Regions from separate parts of the Fictibacillus sp. S7 genome, predicted to be linked through region 3. Evidence: riboswitches for the same ligand, from Rfam matches in the RefSeq annotation. Region 3 holds a riboswitch; each other region holds the start of a gene.
What was found. Region 3 has a riboswitch for S-adenosylmethionine ahead of DMO16_RS17135 (LLM class flavin-dependent oxidoreductase). Riboswitches for the same ligand answer to the same signal wherever they lie in the genome.

Region 1: it holds a riboswitch for S-adenosylmethionine, as region 3 does, so the genes downstream of both, DMO16_RS00960 (methionine biosynthesis PLP-dependent protein) here and DMO16_RS17135 (LLM class flavin-dependent oxidoreductase) in region 3, are expected to answer to the same signal.
Region 2: it holds a riboswitch for S-adenosylmethionine, as region 3 does, so the genes downstream of both, DMO16_RS12925 (sugar ABC transporter substrate-binding protein) here and DMO16_RS17135 (LLM class flavin-dependent oxidoreductase) in region 3, are expected to answer to the same signal.

Annotation. Positions count from the first base shown of each region.
Region 1 is NZ_QJKL01000001.1:192,606-198,621, reverse strand. It holds gene metC (cystathionine beta-lyase) at 298-1,476, opposite strand; gene DMO16_RS00960 (methionine biosynthesis PLP-dependent protein) at 1,469-2,587, opposite strand; SAM riboswitch class I at 2,667-2,781, opposite strand; gene hxlB (6-phospho-3-hexuloisomerase) at 2,856-3,404, opposite strand; gene hxlA (3-hexulose-6-phosphate synthase) at 3,401-4,039, opposite strand; gene DMO16_RS00945 (MFS transporter) at 4,036-5,316, opposite strand; gene DMO16_RS00940 (hypothetical protein) at 5,370-6,016, opposite strand, start outside.
Region 2 is NZ_QJKL01000001.1:2,507,706-2,513,721, reverse strand. It holds gene DMO16_RS12930 (hypothetical protein) at 1-532, shown strand, start outside; SAM riboswitch class I at 811-921, shown strand; gene DMO16_RS12925 (sugar ABC transporter substrate-binding protein) at 1,046-2,161, shown strand; gene DMO16_RS12920 (sugar ABC transporter ATP-binding protein) at 2,226-3,725, shown strand; gene DMO16_RS12915 (ABC transporter permease) at 3,726-4,730, shown strand; gene DMO16_RS12910 (FAD-dependent oxidoreductase) at 4,882-6,016, shown strand, end outside.
Region 3 is NZ_QJKL01000001.1:3,294,839-3,300,854, forward strand. It holds gene DMO16_RS17110 (FAD-dependent oxidoreductase) at 1-983, opposite strand, end outside; gene DMO16_RS17115 (hypothetical protein) at 1,158-1,487, shown strand; gene DMO16_RS17120 (MOSC domain-containing protein) at 1,548-2,198, shown strand; gene prfA (peptide chain release factor 1) at 2,312-3,397, shown strand; gene prmC (peptide chain release factor N(5)-glutamine methyltransferase) at 3,387-4,265, shown strand; SAM riboswitch class I at 4,308-4,403, shown strand; gene DMO16_RS17135 (LLM class flavin-dependent oxidoreductase) at 4,486-5,538, shown strand; gene DMO16_RS17140 (ATP-grasp domain-containing protein) at 5,560-6,016, shown strand, end outside.

The DNA.
Region 1 (6,016 bases), 3.1 Mb from region 3:
CCCCGGCTTGAACATTTTGCAGGAAATCCTCCGCACAAAAAGGCAGGTAGGATGAGTCTTTCATGCTGTTCTCCCTTTCTGTATGTGTGTCTGTTTATTTTATGTACAAATACTAAAATGGTATAGACACCTCACATACAAAAAAGAGGAATTCCTGATTAGGAATCCCTTACTGACTAAAAGTCCTTATTTTGATAGATCCGAATGGAAACCATCCACGAAAGTGAAAAGCAAACGAGAGAAAAGGGCGCAAGCAGAAAAACGAGCCTTCTTAAAGACCCGTTTTTTTCATTGGCTCTATCGTGCCAGTGTGTGTATGGTGCTTTGTGCTAAGGCAAATTCAAAATCCGCAATTATATCTTCAGGGTCCTCCAAGCCTGCTGAAAACCGGAAAAGCGTGTTCGAGATTCCTCTCTTCTTTCTTTCGGCTTCCGGCATAGCGGCATGTGACATTTTTGCCGGATAGGATAAAATAGATTCCACCGCTCCGAGGCTCACCGCCAAAACAGGAATCTGAAGATGGGAAGTAAACGGCCGGACCAGCTGTTCGCTTTCCAGTTCAAATGAGAAGACAGCACCTGGCCCCTCCGCCTGGCTCCGATGTACAAAGTATCCTGAATGCTCCTTTAAGCCAGGGTAATGTACCTTTTTAATCAGCGGGTGTCCGTTTAAATAGTCTGCGAGTTTCCCAGCCGCTTCTACAGAATGACGGAGGCGTACGTATAATGTTTTCAGTCCCCTCATTAATAGCCAGCAATCCTGGACACCCAGCACGGCACCAAACGAGTTCTGCAAAAAGTAAAGGCGATCAGCCAGCTCTTCATCTTTCACCACGGCCAGACCTGCCACCACATCACTATGCCCGGCAAGGAATTTGGTTGCACTGTGAAGAACAATATCCGCTCCAAGCGACAACGGCTGCTGAAGAGCCGGTGTTAAAAAGGTATTGTCAACAAAGGTTAGCGCACCTTTCTCCTTCGCCAACTCGCTCACTGCCCGAATATCGGTCACTTTTAAAAGCGGATTGGAAGGCGTTTCAATATAAAAGGCTTTTGTATTGGGCTGGATTGCCTGTTCTACGGCATCAAGGTCAGTCATATCGACAAAAGTGTGGGTAATCCCCAGTCGTGAAAGCACCTGTGTGACCATTCGATACGTACCGCCATACACATCCTCTGATATGATCATATGATCTCCTTGGGATAAAAGAAGAAATGACGTAGAGATCGCTGCCATGCCCGATGCAAAGGCAAAGCCTCTGCATCCGCCTTCGAGCTCAGCGATTTGCTGTTCGAGTGCTTCTCTTGTCGGATTGGCAGACCGTGCATAATCATATTTTCCAAATTGATCAATATCCTCTTGATGGAACGTGGAGGACAGATGCATGGGCACACTCACCGCGCCGGTAGCCGGATCGGTTTTATGTTTATGATGCAGCAATTTGGTTTGAAAGGTATGACAGTTATGGTCACTCATAAATTACAGCCTCCTTCTGGACAATGTCCAGCGCTTGTTTTAAGTCGTTAATCAAATCATTTTCGTCTTCAATACCAACAGATAAACGCAAAAGCCGGTTGCAAACTCCGCGTGCTGTACGTATTTCTTCAGGAATGTCCGCATGTGTTTGGGTCGCGGGATACGTTACCAGACTTTCAACCCCGCCCAGGCTTTCGGCAAAGGTTATCAGATTTACGGACTTCAAAAAACGGGGGACCCATTCTTCTTTTTTCAGCCGGAAAGAGATCATGCCTCCCCTTCCCGGATAAAGGACGTCATCTACACCATCATGATTCTGCAGGAATTGAATCAACACCTTAGCGTTTTCTTCATGTTTTTTCATTCGAAGGGCCAATGTTTTCATTCCGCGCATCAAAAGCCAGGCATCAAACGGGCTTAACACGGCACCTGAGGCATTGTGATGGTACGAGAGCTCCTGGCACAATTCCTCGCCTTTGGCCGCAATCAGACCTGCGAGCACATCATTGTGTCCTCCGAGGTATTTCGTTGCACTGTGGATTACAATATCCGCTCCGAGCTCGATCGGCCTTTGCAGCAAAGGGGTATAAAAGGTATTATCAACGATAACGAGCAACCCATGTTTCTTGGCGAGACGTGCAACAGCTTCAATATCACATACCTCCATGAGCGGGTTGGTCGGCGTTTCCAGAAAAATGGCTTTTGTTTTTTCAGTGATCGCCTGTTCAATTTCGGCTACGTCTGCCGTGTTTACATAGATACTGGACAAACCCCATTTTTTGTATCCTTCTTCGAGCAGGCGGTAGGTGCCGCCATACAAATCACTGGATACAATCCATTCATCACCTGATTGAAAGAGGGAGAGGATGGCCGCAATGGCCGCCATCCCCGAGCTACAGGCAAACCCGGCGTCTGCTCCTTCCAAATCGGCGATCGCTTTTTCAAGCACTTCACGTGTCGGATTGCCTGTTCGAATATAATCGTAACCACTTGATTCTCCAATTCCGGTATGGCGGTATGCTGTAGAAAAATAAACGGGCGGATTAACCGTTCCCGTGCGGTCTTCACTTCGGTTTCCAATTTGAGCTAATTTTGTTTCTGTTTTATACATGGCAGCCTCCTAAGTCAAAAGAAAAAATAAAAAAGCCTTCTTAAGAAGAAGACTTTTGAATACCATCAAATTGTCGTTCTCCTTATCTCCCAAGTTCGTCATCGAACTTGCTGGACTTAGCACCTTTTCAGCAGAAATCACTGAAGGTTGCTGAGGTTTCATCGGGCCATTCCCTCTACCTCTCTTGATAAGAAAATCTAATCCGTATCTAATTGTAGTTCCTAGTGTACCGCAATTATCTGAATGTTTCAAGCTTTCTTTTTATATTTTATTCCGTGTTGCTGTGCCTGGACAGAACTTCCTCATGGCTGAGCGTTTTCTGTGTGCTGCTCCTCAGACATACCGCATCGCAAAACACATGAAGACACTGATCAAAAAGAGAGCTGAGTGGCTGTATGCTTTTGGCTTCATTCTCTCCCCTTTTCTTTGTAGCTGCCGGAAGGACAAAACATGTATCAGCCACTTGTGCCAGAGCAGAATCTCCATTTGCTGTAATGCATACTACTTTGGAGCCTGCCGACCTTGACCGTTCCGCCTGATGGATTACGGATTGTGTGGATCCTGAACCCGAAATGGCGATAAGACAATCCCCCTCGGCTACCGAGGGAGTTACCGTCTCACCAATGACAAAGACGTTATAGCCCAGGTGCATGAGGCGCATGGCAAATGCTTTTGCCATAAACCCCGACCTTCCCTCGCCAGCCACAAAGATTCTCGTTGTATTTTGGAGTTCTGAATCAAAACGCTCAATCTCTTCTTCTCCAATTTTCTCAATAACTCCCTGCATCTCTTTTACAATCACATTCAGTTCGTTCATACATTTTCTCCTGTCCGAATCGTTTTCCAAGCTGTATACATCTGTTTGGCTGCTTCCTGGATATTCGCAGCTTTCGTAATGGCGGACCCGACAACAATGATCTCCGGATTTTTTTCGGCAGCCATTGGGAGAGAGGATAGAGCAATTCCCCCTGCAAGGGCCAGTCGGTCAACAGGAAGCCTTTCTTTGTTCTGTTTCTCCATCGTTTTGTTGTCTGACTCCTGTTCATCTTTGCTTACATGTTCGCAAAATACGGCAGATGTATAGCTTAGCAGACGTTGCATTTGCTCAGATGAAACATTTAGCAGATCAATCATCACTTCTTTTCCATTTTCGTCGGCAACCTTCAAACAGGTTTCAATCGTTACGAGGGGAGCCGCCCCCATGACAGTTGCCATGTCTGCTCCTGCGTCAAAGGCTATGGAAAATTCATAGGCTGCATTATCAAAGGTCTTCATATCTGCCAGCACTGGTTTTAACGGAAACTCTTTTTTAATCTCAGAAATGCTCTCAACACCATATTCCTTAATTAATGAAGTACCGACTTCGATAAGATCAACATATTGCTCTGCCTCTTTTGCCGTTTCAATTGCCTCAGAAATCGTCATCCAGTCCAGGGCCAGCTGAATCTTCATTGAGAAACAACCTCCATTCTCTTTTTCGCTTCTTTTGCAGCCGGAGCTTTAACAGCCATTGTAAGCAATACGGATACAAAAAGCGCGGATGCCATGAATACGAAGGAAGCTGACGGCCCTCCGGTAACGCCGTTTAAATATCCAACAATGTAGGATCCAACAAAAGAACCAAGCGCCCCCATGCTGTTGATGAGCGCCATCGCTCCCCCAGCCACGTTTCGCGGAAGGATTTCAGGAATGATCGCAAAAAACGGTCCGTAAGGTGCGTACATGGCTCCGCCAGCTATGACAAGTAGTGTATACGAAAGCCAGAAATTGCTGGAACCGATCAAATAAGAGCCAAAAAAGGCAATGGAACCAATCAGCAGTGATATCCATACAAATGTTTTACGGTTCAGTGTTTTATCCGAGTAATAGGATAGGACAAGCATGCCGACCACAGCCACAACGTAAGGAACCGAAGAGAGCCAGCCTGTTGAAACAATGTCCAGGTTTGACGCTTTTTTAATAATGGACGGAAGCCACATAACAAATCCATATACCCCTATGCTCCAGGCAAAATATTGAAGGCTCAGCAGAATCACGGCTTTGGATTTAAACGCTTCCCGATAATTCTTGACTGGCTTCAATGTAGATTGTTCTTTGTTAAACTCATTCTCGATACCCTGCTTTTCCTTATCGGTAAGCCATGATGCATTTTTTGGACGGTCTTTGACCAGCTTCAGCCAGATAAATGCCCATAATACCGCTGGAGCACCTTCCAAAATAAACATCCATCTCCAACTGAACGAGTTTAATAGATAACCCGATAAAACAGACATCCATAATACGGTGGCCGGATTACCGAGGATTAAGAATGTATTTGCTCGTGACCGTTCTTCCTTTAAAAACCAATGACTCAAAAATACTAGCATGGCTGGCATAACAGCGCTTTCAACTACTCCTAAAAGAAAACGGATAGGATACAGCCAAGCCACATTGGTTGCCATGCCTGTTGCTGCGGCAAGGCCGCCCCATAGAATCAGGCTCCAAAAGATCAGCTTTTTGGCACTATGCTTTTCTGCATAGTGAGCACCCGGAACCTGGAAGAAAAAGTACCCGAGAAAAAAGAGAGATGCCAAAAAAGAAGAAACTCCCGCTGTAATGTTCAGTTCATCTCCCATGCCCCCTGCTACACCGAACCCATAATTTGCCCGGTCCAGATAGGCGAGACTGTACGTAATAAAAGCTAAAGGAATCAAACGGCGAAACCGTTTTTTTGAAGCTATAGAATCCATCATCGTTAAACCGCTCCTTTTTCTATCAACTTTTTAAAAACTTCATGTACATTCTATTTCACTTGCTCCTGCCAGCTTTTCACCCTCTCTTTTCGCAGATTTGCTACATGCTGAGATGCATTTATGACTTTCACGGGATACTCGATCGCCAAGGGAACTTCTTCAGGAATCAGCCCAATGATCCCATCGATCTCATCAGGAAGCTCAGGGAAAACCGGGACTGTTCTCCAACTTCCTTTGTCATCAACCACGTGTTTGATGTGAACGTATCGAATAAATGTTTTCAACCGTTCATACATAGCCAACGGATCCTCTCCCACATACTTTGGATTGCCCACATCAAAGGTAAATCCGGCAGGAATCTCTTGTGCACGGCAGTCCAGAAAAAAAGTCTCCAGAAGATCTGTTCGTCCGCCACAACTGGTCTGATCATTTTCGATGGTAAAAATCATTTTTGGAAACTGCAGCAAAAGACGCTTTACATGGGAAAGTTCCTCCTTCATTCCGCAATAGTGGCCAAGAGGTGTCTTCAACAGCCATGCCCCTACGGCTTCCGCCTCCTGAAGAAGACAGAATAGGGAATTGAAATTCAGCTTTCCGTTTTCATCAAACATAGGCTGGGGCGAGGAAAAAACAACTTCAAGATTCAGTTCCTTTAACCTTACTCCTGCATCATTCAATGAGATCCCGGAAGAAAGCA
Region 2 (6,016 bases), 790 kb from region 3:
GTTTTGGGTCAATATCATGATAGTTGTGCAGGATGGAAGGACCAATCAGTATACACAAATACCACTCAAGCAAAACCAAGGATACAATCCCACGCTTTTTCTTGGTGACTTTACTGGAGACAGGGTGGAAGACATCATGGTGGTAATGGATACAGGTGGAAGCGGCGGCATGCTACATGCCTATGTTTTTGCCTATAGAGGCAGCCAGTTCAGGCCGTTGTTTGATTCTGATGTCTTTAATGACCTCTTCAAATACCGGGTCTTTTACCTCGACTACTACAAAGCTCAGGTAAACAGCTACACCACGAACCAGAAATTTATTATTGATCTAACCACCAGGGGCAGGCAGTACTTGTCAGAGATTTATTATCCCAATGGCAAGTTGAAAAAACCATCCAAGGATTTGTTTCCGGACTTTCAGGTCTTTACCCGGTCGACTTTGACCGCAATGGCACCTGCGAATTACTGGCTTACCAGAACATCGCCGGCCAGTATAACGCCGACCGGCTCGGTTATGTGCAGACCACAATGAAATGGAATGGCCAGGTGTTTGCGCCAGAGGTACAGAATGTCGTGGTTTTTGGCGGGGATATTTCTTGATGGATCCGTAGCAGCGTTGAATAAAAGCGCTGTTTTTTTATTCCCATATTATGGGGTGATATAATCATAGATGAAAGCGAGCATACTCAAACGGAAATCAGCCACTAAAAGCAACGAAGGTTTTTAAAATAACCTTTTAAAAATATATTGACTTTCCTCTCTCCGCCGATTAAAGTTATAACTATATTTTTAACTAACTCAATATTCAATCTCTTATCAAGAGTGGCAGAGGGACTGGCCCTATGACGCCCGGCAACCGTTCCATTTATGGAATTGGTGCTAAATCCTGCAAAACAGCTATGCTGTTTTGAAAGATGAGAGAGGACGAATCCTTGTCTACATAGGCGATGAAACCTCTCTTTCCGGAGAGGTTTTTTTATGTGCTCAGGGGATGGCCCTGCAGCTTTTGAGAAGAGAGAGACATACAGAAAAGGGGATAGGGGAAATGAAGAAGTTTTTAAAAAGCGCAGCAGTCTCTGCGGTCGCACTCTCATTATTGTTAACAGGCTGCTCGTCAGGCAGTAACACGGCATCATCTGAAAAGAAACATGAAAATGTGTCGTTTGATAATGTGCCAAAACGATTCGCCAAGGGGCAGGGTGCCAAAATCAAAGTTATCCGAAAGATCGGTGGAGATGATCATACGGCACAGTTTTTGGCAGGAGCGAAGGCAGAAGGGGAAGCGCTCGGTTTTACCGTTGATATCTATACGGCCAACGGAGATACAGCGAAATTCCACGATGCGATTGCCCAGGCGGCCAATGAGGACTATGACGGCTTCATTATTTCTCATGGAGATGATGCGGCAACAATCAATGATATCCAAAAACTCAGAGAAAAAGGAAAGAGTGTCGTGACTTTTGACTCTAATCCGGACCTCGCGAAGGTGGATGGCGTGACACTTACATCCCAGGACGATGAAGCATTGGCCAAGCTGGCACTGGACAAGCTTGTGAAAGAACAAAAAGGCAAAGCGAACATTGTGTACCTTTGGGTGGACGGATTCCCGCCAATGGTTCGCCGCAATGCTGTTTATAAAGAAACGTTGAAAAAGAACCCTGGCATTAAAGAAGTGGAGCGCTTTGGTGTAGCTTCAGCGGACACCTCCGTTCAAACGCAAAATGCCGTTACCGCCATGCTGAACAAGCATAAAAAGGGAGAGATTGATGCGATCTTTGCGACATGGGATGCATTTGCCATCGGAGCCGCTCGTGCCATTAAGGAAGCGGGCCGAAATGAGATCAAAATTTACGGCATTGATGTCTCCAACGCGGATCTTCAGGAAATCCAAAAGAAGGACAGCCCATGGAAATATACTGCAGCGGTTGATCCAAAGCTGATCGGTGCAGTGGATATGAGAATCCTTGCAAAAAAAATTGCCGGTGAAAAAACACCGCAAAAATATGACCTGGATGCTTCTCTCGTTTCCCAAAGGGATCTTCAAAAATCCTCCGAGGGCGTAAATATGGTTAACCTGTCCAAGGAAATTAAAGGGTGGGGACAATCGGACGCGTTTGAAGAAGATTGGATGGACACGCTGAAAGACCATTACAAAAAATAAACATACAAACACTCTCTTCGGCTAGCAGCAGAGGGTGTTTGCTTTGAATAAAGGAGACCGGCCGATGGCACTGCTCGAGATGAAGAACATAAGTATTGAGTTTCCCGGGGTAAAGGCGCTGAATGAGGTTGATTTTAAAAGTAAAACTGGCCGTGTTCATGCACTGATCGGGGCAAATGGTGCCGGGAAATCAACGCTGATGAAGGTGCTGACGGGTGCCTATACCCATTACACCGGCTCTGTTCAGATTGAAGGAAAGAACGTAGATATATCTTCACCAAAGGACGCACTGAATGAGGGCATCCAAATTGTCCATCAAGAGGTAGACACAGTTCTGGTTCCCTATTTGACGGTGGGGGAGAACATTCTCCTGCATGACCTGGTCAATGAAATGGGAAAAAAGCAGCTCGTGCGCTGGAAAACCCTCCACCAAAAGGCTTCGCATCTTTTGGAGGAAATGAACATACACGTATCCTCCAAAAAGCTCGTCAGCGAGCTGACGCTTGCGCAAAAGCAAATGGTATTGATTGCGCGGGCTGTTTCGGCTAAGTGCCGGTTTCTCATTCTTGATGAACCGACAGCTCCTCTGAGCCATGCAGAAACACGAGAACTGTTCCGGATTGTCCGGGATTTAAAAGCAAAGGATGTTGGCATTATTTTTATCTCTCACCGCTTGCCGGAGATCTTTGACATCTGCGACGACATTACCGTTATGAGGAACGGAGAAAAGGTCGCTGAGGAAGAGATTGTACAAAGCTCCATTAACCGCGTCATTGAGCAGATGCTGGGAAAAGCGCTGGACGAGCAGTTCCCGGCCGTAAATGGCAAGACAGGAGAAACCCTGCTAGAAGTAAAAAGTCTTTTCGATAAGGAGAAAATAAAGGGTTTAAGCCTGACGGCCCGTGCTGGTGAAATTGTAGGGATTGCCGGACTGGTAGGGGCAGGAAAAACCGAACTGTGCAAAACATTGTTCGGAAGCACTCCCATTACCGCGGGGGATGTTCTGCTGAAAGGCAAAAAACTGAAGCTGAAGAGCCCATATCATGCCGTTCGGCAGGGGCTGGCCCTTGTACCTGAGGAACGCCGAAAAGAAGGAATCCTTGTGGAGGAAACGGTAGCTGCGAATTTGTCGGCCGCCAACCTTGCCCAGTTTACAAAAGCGTTCGGTTTTCTCGACCGCCGGGCGGAAAAGAGAAAATCCCTTGAGATCATAAAAACGCTCGGTATCAAAACCCCGTCTGAGAAAAGTAAGGTACAGCATCTGTCGGGCGGGAACCAGCAAAAGATTGCCATTGGCAAATGGCTGCTTGCCGATGCGGAGGTTTATATTTTTGATGAGCCGACCAAGGGCGTTGATGTCGGGGCGAAACGGGATATTTTTGAACTGATTTCGGCCCTCGCCAAAAGGGGGAAAGCTGTCCTTTACGCATCGTCAGAATTTCCGGAAATTCTGGGGATTACAAACCGGGTGTACGTCATGTACGACGGGCGTACAGTAAAAGAGCTGGAAACCGCAAAAACCACCGAGGAAGAGCTATTATTTTACAGTACAGGAGGAAGGTAAATGGAGTTATCAAACCCCATACCCGCCAAAGCAGCTCCCAAAAAGAGGTTTGAGCTGTTTGAGTTTTTTTATAAATACGGAACAATCCTGACCATTCTTGTGTTAATCGGTGTGTTTACGGCTGCACATCCATCATTTTTGCAGGGACAGAACCTGATGAACATTTTACGGTCCATTTCAATCGTGACCATCATCGCGATTGGAATTACCATCTCACTGTCGGTGAACGGGTTTGATTTGTCGGTTGGATCGGTTGCTTCTTTATCCAACGCGATTGTGATTTCTATGTTCGTCTGGTTTTCGCAAAACACGGTGGTTGCGATATTTTCTGCGCTGGCTGCTGCCCTGATTGTAGGGATCATTAACTCGGTACTCATTGTAAAAGTGAAAATTCCCGATATGCTGCTGACACTTGCCACGATGTTTATTGTTCAGGGGATTGCGCTTACTTATACGAAGGGTGCGACAATCTCACAAAACATGGTGATGCCTGACGGAAGCTTTGCGACCGGGAAAATTTCTGAGGCGTTCCAAAAAATCGGCCAGGTACCGTGGATTATTCTGATCATGGCGCTTGCCGTGGTGCTCGTCCATGTGCTTCTCAACTATACAAAGCACGGCCGCTATATGTATGTGATCGGAGGAAATGAGGAGGCAGCGAGGCTTTCGGGTATTCCGGTCAAAAAGTATAAAGTAGCCGCTTACCTCTTGTCGGCACTATTTGCTTCCATTGGGGGAATTGTTCTGGCCTCTAGAGTAATGACAGCGGAAATCAATGCCGGTACGCCTTACCTCATGGACGCGGTAGCGGCCGCTTTCATCGGTTTTTCCGTTTTTGGAGCGGGAAAGCCCAATGCGTTCGGAACGCTCGTTGGCGCGATATTGATTGGCATCCTGCAGAATGGCCTCGTCATGATGTCTGTCCCGTACTATTCCATGGACATTGTGAAAGGGGCAGTACTTGCATTTGCCCTTGCTTTAACCTACTATAAATTGAAAAAATAACAGATGAAGCCGGGAAGTTCTTTTGACCTTCCTGGCTTTTTTAATGGGCTTTTTTGATCTCTTGCAAAAAAATAAGACTGTCTGTCCATTCCTGGCATACCTTATTATAGGGAGTTCTTATCTCCACTAAGCAGGGATAGAGGATAGGATTATGAAAAAACTCAATTTGAAAGGGCTGACGGGGGAAGTGGTCACCCGCTTCTCCCCTCAATATGAAGAAACGAGGCAGGAATGGAACCGTGCCGTGCAAAAGTTCCCTCTCGTTATCGTATATTGCAGCACGGTCGATGATGTCCGGAATGCCATTCTTTGGGCCCGGAAACATGAGGTGAAGATCAGGATTCGTTCAGGCGGTCATCACTATGAGGGCTATTCGGTGGGCAACGGTGTAATCGTCATTGATATCAGCCGGATGGATGGCATTGTTCTTAACAACAATGAACAACTGAAAATACAGGGCGGCGTGAAAAATGAACAGCTTTACGAGTTTGTGGGTTCTCTGGGCTACCCCTTTCCTGGGGGAACGGGTCCAACTGTCGGTGTCAGCGGGTATACCCTTGGCGGCGGTTGGGGATTTTCCAGCCGGTATCTGGGACTCGGATGTGACAGCCTGATCGAACTGGAGCTGGTGGATTATACGGGCAGAATATTAAAGGCAAACCAGCAGGTGAATCCGGACTTGTTCTGGGCATGCCGCGGAGCGGGCGGTGGCAATTTTGGTGTAGTCGTCTCCATGACGTTTGCCCTTCCGGAACCGGTCGAAAACGTTTCTTTCGTCGAAATCTATGCGCCAAAAGCGGATGCAAAGCTGCAGGAGACCTTCCTCAACGCCTGGCAATATTGGCTGGAGGATTTGGACGAGAGAATGACGGCTAATGCCAGCCTCTATAACTCGCTGGAAGAGGGAACGGCTATTTACGGCCGGGGCTTTTTTTACGGACCGCCTGAGGAAGCGGCAAAAGTGATGGAGCCGCTGCTGATCAACGGAAAGATCCAGCTTTTCGTCAGATACCTTCCCTTCATGGAGGCCGTCAGAGCCGTTGACGCCACGTATCCGGAATATGAGCGGTTTAAATCCACAGGAAGATTTGTCTACAGAAAATTCAGCGAGCGGGAAATCCGGAATCTCGTGGGGCTGATTCAGAAGCGGGCGGAAGGCTCCATATTCGCCGGATTGACGGTGTATGCCCTGGGCGGCAAGGTTAGTGACGTCAACCCGTTTGAAACGGCGTTTTTCTACCGCCAGGCGGATTATATTCTCGGCATACAAACGAACTGGGAGGATC
Region 3 (6,016 bases):
ATGGAAGAGCCAACAATTCCTTTGAACGTTTTCCGTTTTCCCGCCATGTTCAGTCCGGCAATCCGGCCCTGTTTGTTTGCGGTCGTGCCAAGCGGGATGTGGTCGTCGACTTCTTTAATGAGGTGGTAATGGCTTGCGCAGTCTCCCGCTGCATAGATATCTTTTACGTTGGTTTCCATATACCGATTCACCAGGATTGCTCCGCTTTCGTGAAGCCGGACCTCCGTATTCTGAATCATGGAAACGTTGGGTTTAACGCCTGCCGCCACGATTACCATGTCGGTCGGATAGTCGCGTTTGTCCGTTTTAACGAATTGAACGCGGTCATCTCCTTTTAAGCGCTGAACTTCTTCATTCAGGCAAACCTCAATGTTATGCTTTTTTGCTTCTTCCAGAATCAGTTCGGCCATGTCGGGATCAAATATCGAGCCAAGCTGATTCCCCCGTTGAATAATCCTGACTTTTTTGCCGAGAAATTTTAAATTCTCGGCCACTTCCAGGCCGATATAACCACCGCCGATAATGGTCACATCCTGAATAGAAGCGTCCATGTCTTTAATGATCCCTTCAACATCTGGAATGGTCTTTACAAAATGAACCCCTGGCAGGTGTCTGCCTTCCCATGGCGGCAAAACAGGGCTGACTCCTGTTGCGATAAGAAGCTTGTCATAGGAGAAGGTAAACTCTTCTTTTGTTTTTGTATGTACGCCATAAATTTTCTTTTCTGTCGGGTCAACGCCAGCCACTTCATGGAAGGTTCTCGCATCCATACCATACTTTTCTCTGAAGGTGGCTACATCACGGGCAACCAGTAATTCCGAAGAGGGTATCAGCCCGCTGATCACATAGGGAAGCCCGCATTGTCCGTAGGAATAAATGCCTCCCTTTTCAAATACTGTGATTCTCGCCTCCGGATCATTCCTGACAATCTGCATGGCCGCACTCATTCCGGCCGCATCTCCGCCAATGATACAATAGTTCATGGGCCATCCCCTTTCTGTTCTGCTATAGTATTCCCTATTGCTTTACTTTAATCTTATACATAAAGGATTTTCTCTATGAATCATGGGGTATCCTCTTTAATCAATTGCATTCGCTCCAGTACCATCAAGAACCTATCGTTCCTGTCGAACATTGATAGTAGAGAGGTGTAGAAAATGTTGGATATTCTATCAAACGGAACAGATTGGAACAAACCTTGTGTTCCAATCACCACACTTATTAAAAAGCTAAACGAAAAGCCTCTGGACCCGATCTATGAATCCATGGGGAATTTTATTGTAAAAGTGAATCCTGTCACGGATACGCAGCAAGATATTCGGCATAAAGGCTGTACCCAGTTCTTTGGTCACTTTGCTACCATACCCTTTGTTTTTAATATCATAACAGATGAAAAAGTTGTGATTGAAGAGCTGACAAAGGCGATCCGCATCAATCAGCAGCGTCTCGATTATGAAGCGCTGAAAAATCATACATCCATGTATTAAAAGGATTTACCAGGCGCATCTCTATAGAGTACGATAAAAGAAAAAACGAGGTGTACATACGTGGAAGGGACCCTGGTCGCATTAAATACCGGAAAAGCAGGCACGATTGAATGGCAGGGGAAAGGGGTAAGCTCAGCTATCAATAAAGAGAAGGTACAGAAGCCGCTCTATCTGTCCAGACTGAATTTTGAAGGTGATGTTCAGGCGGATACGGTTCATCATTGCGGTCCGGAAAAAGCGGTTTGTGTCTACTCGCATGACCATTACTCGTATTGGGAAAAGGGACTGGGCATTTCTCTTTCAATCCCCACTTTTGGTGAAAACCTTACCGTCAAAGGTCTGACTGAAGATCAGGTGTTCATCGGAGATATCTTTAAGCTCGGAGAGGCAGCTGTCCAGGTTTGTCAGCCCCGTCAGCCGTGTTTTAAAGTTGCGGCGAAACTGAATCAGCCGTTCATGGTGAAGTGGATTCAGGACACCGGATATTCGGGTTATTACATGCGGGTGCTTGAAGAAGGCAGGGTCAATCCTGAGGATAGTCTGGTGCTTCAAGAAAAAAATGCACGCGGCATTTCTGTCGAGTTTGTAAACAGAATCTTATATCAAGACAAAGAAAATAAAGAAGGAGTGAAACTTCTGTCAGAGCTCGATGAGCTTGCGGAAGGTGTCAAGTCCTCCATGAAGAAGCGATTGCAGTCATTCCCGGGATAAGTGGCACAGCCCGGGTTTTTTGTTTGCCATAAACCGGTGCCTGAAGCCTTTTGACTGCTTCATCCCCCTGTATTATAATTAGAATGTTATGCCATTAAAATGAGGTGAAAAGCGTGTTAGAACGTTTAGAAACGATAGAAGCCCGATACGATAAGCTAAATGAGCTTTTGAGTGACCCTGAGGTCATTAACGATACGAATAAATTAAGAGAATATTCCAAGGAACAATCTTCCCTTCAGGAAACGGTAGCAGTATACCGCGAATATAAGGAAGCAAAGGAAGGCTTGGATGAAGCCAAGGTCATGCTTGAAGACAAGCTGGATGCCGAAATGACGGCCATGGTGAAAGAAGAAATTTCCGAACTTGAAGAAAAAATTGAAGAATACACCCAGCAGCTAAAAATCTTGCTGCTTCCTAAAGACCCGAACGATGACAAAAACGTTATCGTTGAGGTTCGTGGGGCGGCCGGTGGAGACGAGGCTGCGCTGTTTGCTGGGGATCTCTATAAAATGTACAGCCGGTATGCTGAAATGCAGGGCTGGAAAACAGAAGTAATCGAAGCAAGCTATACCGAGCTTGGCGGCTACAAAGAGATCATTTTCATGGTGAATGGGAATGGTGCCTATTCCAAGCTGAAATACGAAAATGGCGCACATCGTGTACAGCGTGTCCCTGCTACGGAATCCGGCGGGCGTATCCATACATCCACAGCCACGGTAGCGATTCTTCCGGAAGCAGAAGAAGTAGAAGTGGAGATTCATGAAAAAGATGTCCGCGTAGATACCTTTACTTCAAGCGGACCGGGGGGACAGTCTGTTAACACGACCCAGTCCGCCGTTCGTCTTACACATATTCCAACAGGAACCGTTGTGTCCTGCCAGGATGAAAAATCACAGATCAAGAATAAAGAAAAAGCGATGAAGGTTCTCCGTGCCCGTGTATACGATAAAATTCAGCAGGAAAAACAAAAGGAATATGATGAAAACCGAAAGTCTGCCGTGGGAACGGGAGACCGTTCAGAGCGAATCCGCACCTACAATTTCCCGCAAAACCGTGTAACCGACCACCGAATCGGACTGACTCTTCAAAAATTGGACCAGATCTTGCTCGGCAAGCTGGATGAGTTTATTGATGCTCTCATTACAGAAGACCAGACCAGCTTGATGAAGGCTCAGACGGAAGCAAAAAATGGAAAATAGGAAACGGCATGAAGCCCTGAACTGGGCTTCATCTTTTTTAAAAGAAAAGAAACGCGAACCAGAAGCGGGAGAACTGCTGCTGCGCCATGTGCTCGGTGATCTCAGCCGGACCGAGCTGCTCATGGGATTGAATGATCCCATGACAGAGGCTCAGCGAGCATCATTTGAAGCAGCGGTAAAACAACATGGTGAAGGTGTGCCTGTCCAGTATATTACGGGCTATGAAGAGTTTTACGGACGCAGGTTCATCGTAAACCGGGAAGTCCTCATTCCAAGGCCCGAAACCGAAGAACTTGTATATGAAGTACTCAAGCGTTCAGAAACACGGTTTGGGGATCAAAAGGAGATTCAGACCATCGATGTTGGCACAGGCAGTGGGGCGATTGCGATCACTTTAGCATTGGAAAATCGGAGCCTCTCTGTGTCCTCGGTTGATATTGCCGCAGAATCGATTGAAGTGGCAAAAGAAAACAGCCGGCGTTTGGGCGCGGACGTCCGTTTCCTTCATGGGGACCTCCTGCAGCCGTGGATCGAAAAAGGCGAAAAGGCGGACATTGTTGTCTCCAATCCCCCTTACATTCCTGACTGGGAAATAGAGGGGCTTGAAACGATCGTGAAGGATCAGGAACCGATGAGGGCGCTCAGCGGCGGCCAGGACGGTTATGTTTTTTACAGAAGGTTTATGGAGGAATTGCCACAAGTGCTGAAGCCAAAAGCGATTGTTGCTTTTGAAGTCGGCCATGACCAGGGCCAGACGGTAGCGGAGATGCTGCGAATTACCTTCCCGGGAGCCGACGTGGTCACTGTGCGGGACATCAGCCAAAAGGAACGCATGGTTATTGCAGAAATTGGGTTTTCAAAATATTGACGAAAGTCCTACTTTTGTTGTAGGATTACTATAATAAAATAAATCTTATCCAGAGTGGTGGAGGGACTGGCCCTATGAAACCCGGCAACCCGTTTGAAGGTGCTAAATCCAGCAGGAACACATCCTGAAAGATAAGATTGAAGCGGCGGAAACTTCTTCTTATCTAAGAAGAAGTTTTTTTGTGTTTTTTTCGTTTTAATAAAGCAGAGGAGAGAAAGAGATGAGATTTGGATTTTGGCTACCCATATTCGGCGGCTGGCTTAGAAACGTGGAAGACGAAAATATGCCTCCGACCTTTGATTATGCAAAACAAGTGATTCAGTCGGCGGAAAAATGGGGATACGATACCACACTGATTGCGGAGCTTTATTTGAATGATATAAAAGGACCGGAACAGGACGCGTTAGAAGCATGGACAACGGCGGCCGGTCTGGCTGCAGTTACAGAAAAGATTGAAATCATGACCGCGGTTCGCCCAGGATTCCATAACCCGGCAATTACTGCCAAAATGGCTGCCAACATTGATCAGATCAGCGGCGGAAGATTTACCTTGAATGTGGTTTCTGCCTGGTGGGAAGAAGAGGCGAAGCAGTATGGCGGCGTCTTTACCGCCCATGATGAGCGCTATGAACGAACACAGGAGTTCATCGATGTCCTAAAAGGCCTTTGGACTGAAGAAACCTTTAATTATAAAGGGAAGTACTATGAACTTGCCAATACAAAACTGTCGCCTAAACCGGTGCAACGGCCTAATCCTGTCCTCTATGCCGGCGGTGAGAGCGAACGTGGAAAACAGGTTATCTCTTCTTCCTGTGATGCCTATGTCATGCATGGGGGCACTGTTGAGGAGATCCATACCAAGATTACAGATATGAAAAACCGTAGAGCCCGGACGGGAAAAGAGGCCTTGTCTTCGTTTGGAATGGCAGCTTACGTCATCTGCAGGGATACCGAGGAAGAAGCACAGGCAGAGCTCGAGCGAATCACGGATGTGAAAGAAACGAGCGGCTATGCAGGCTTTAAGGATTTTACAAGCAAGTCTCAGCTTGAGCAGCAGATTCAGCTGCAGGATTATTCTGTTTCCAACCGGGGTCTGCGCCCGAACCTGATCGGAACGCCTGGGCAAATCGCGAAGCGGATTGTTGAATATGAAGAAGCCGGACTAGGGCTTTTGCTGCTTCAGTTCTCACCACAGCTGGAGGAAATGGAGCGATTTTCAAAGCAAGTCATGCCGTTAGTGGAAAAATACAACCAGGAAAAGGCGTTAAGCTAGAAGAGAAGAGGAGAGATGAAATTGAAAAAAGTATACATCATTCACGAAAACGATGAATGGACCAACCATTTAATTAAGCGGCTGGACGAGTTAGAAGTACCATACGAAACCTGGCATCTGGATCAGGGCACGGTTAACCTGTCCGAAACACCTCCGGAAGGCATTTTTTACAGCCGCATGAGCGCTTCCTCCCATACACGGGGACACCGTTACGCTCCTGAACTTGCTGCCAGTGTGATTGCCTGGCTCGAGCGCCATGGCAGAAAAGTGCTGAACGGCAGCCGTGCTCTGCAGCTGGAGGTCAGCAAAGTGGCACAGTATCTCGAATTGGAAGCACATGGAGTGAAAACACCCAAAACCATTGCAGCTGCAGGCAAGGAACAAATTTTGCAGGCGGCGGAACAATTCAGCGGCCAGCCGTTCATTACGAAGCACAACCGTGCAGGAAAGGGACTCGGTGTACAGCTTTTTCATTCCT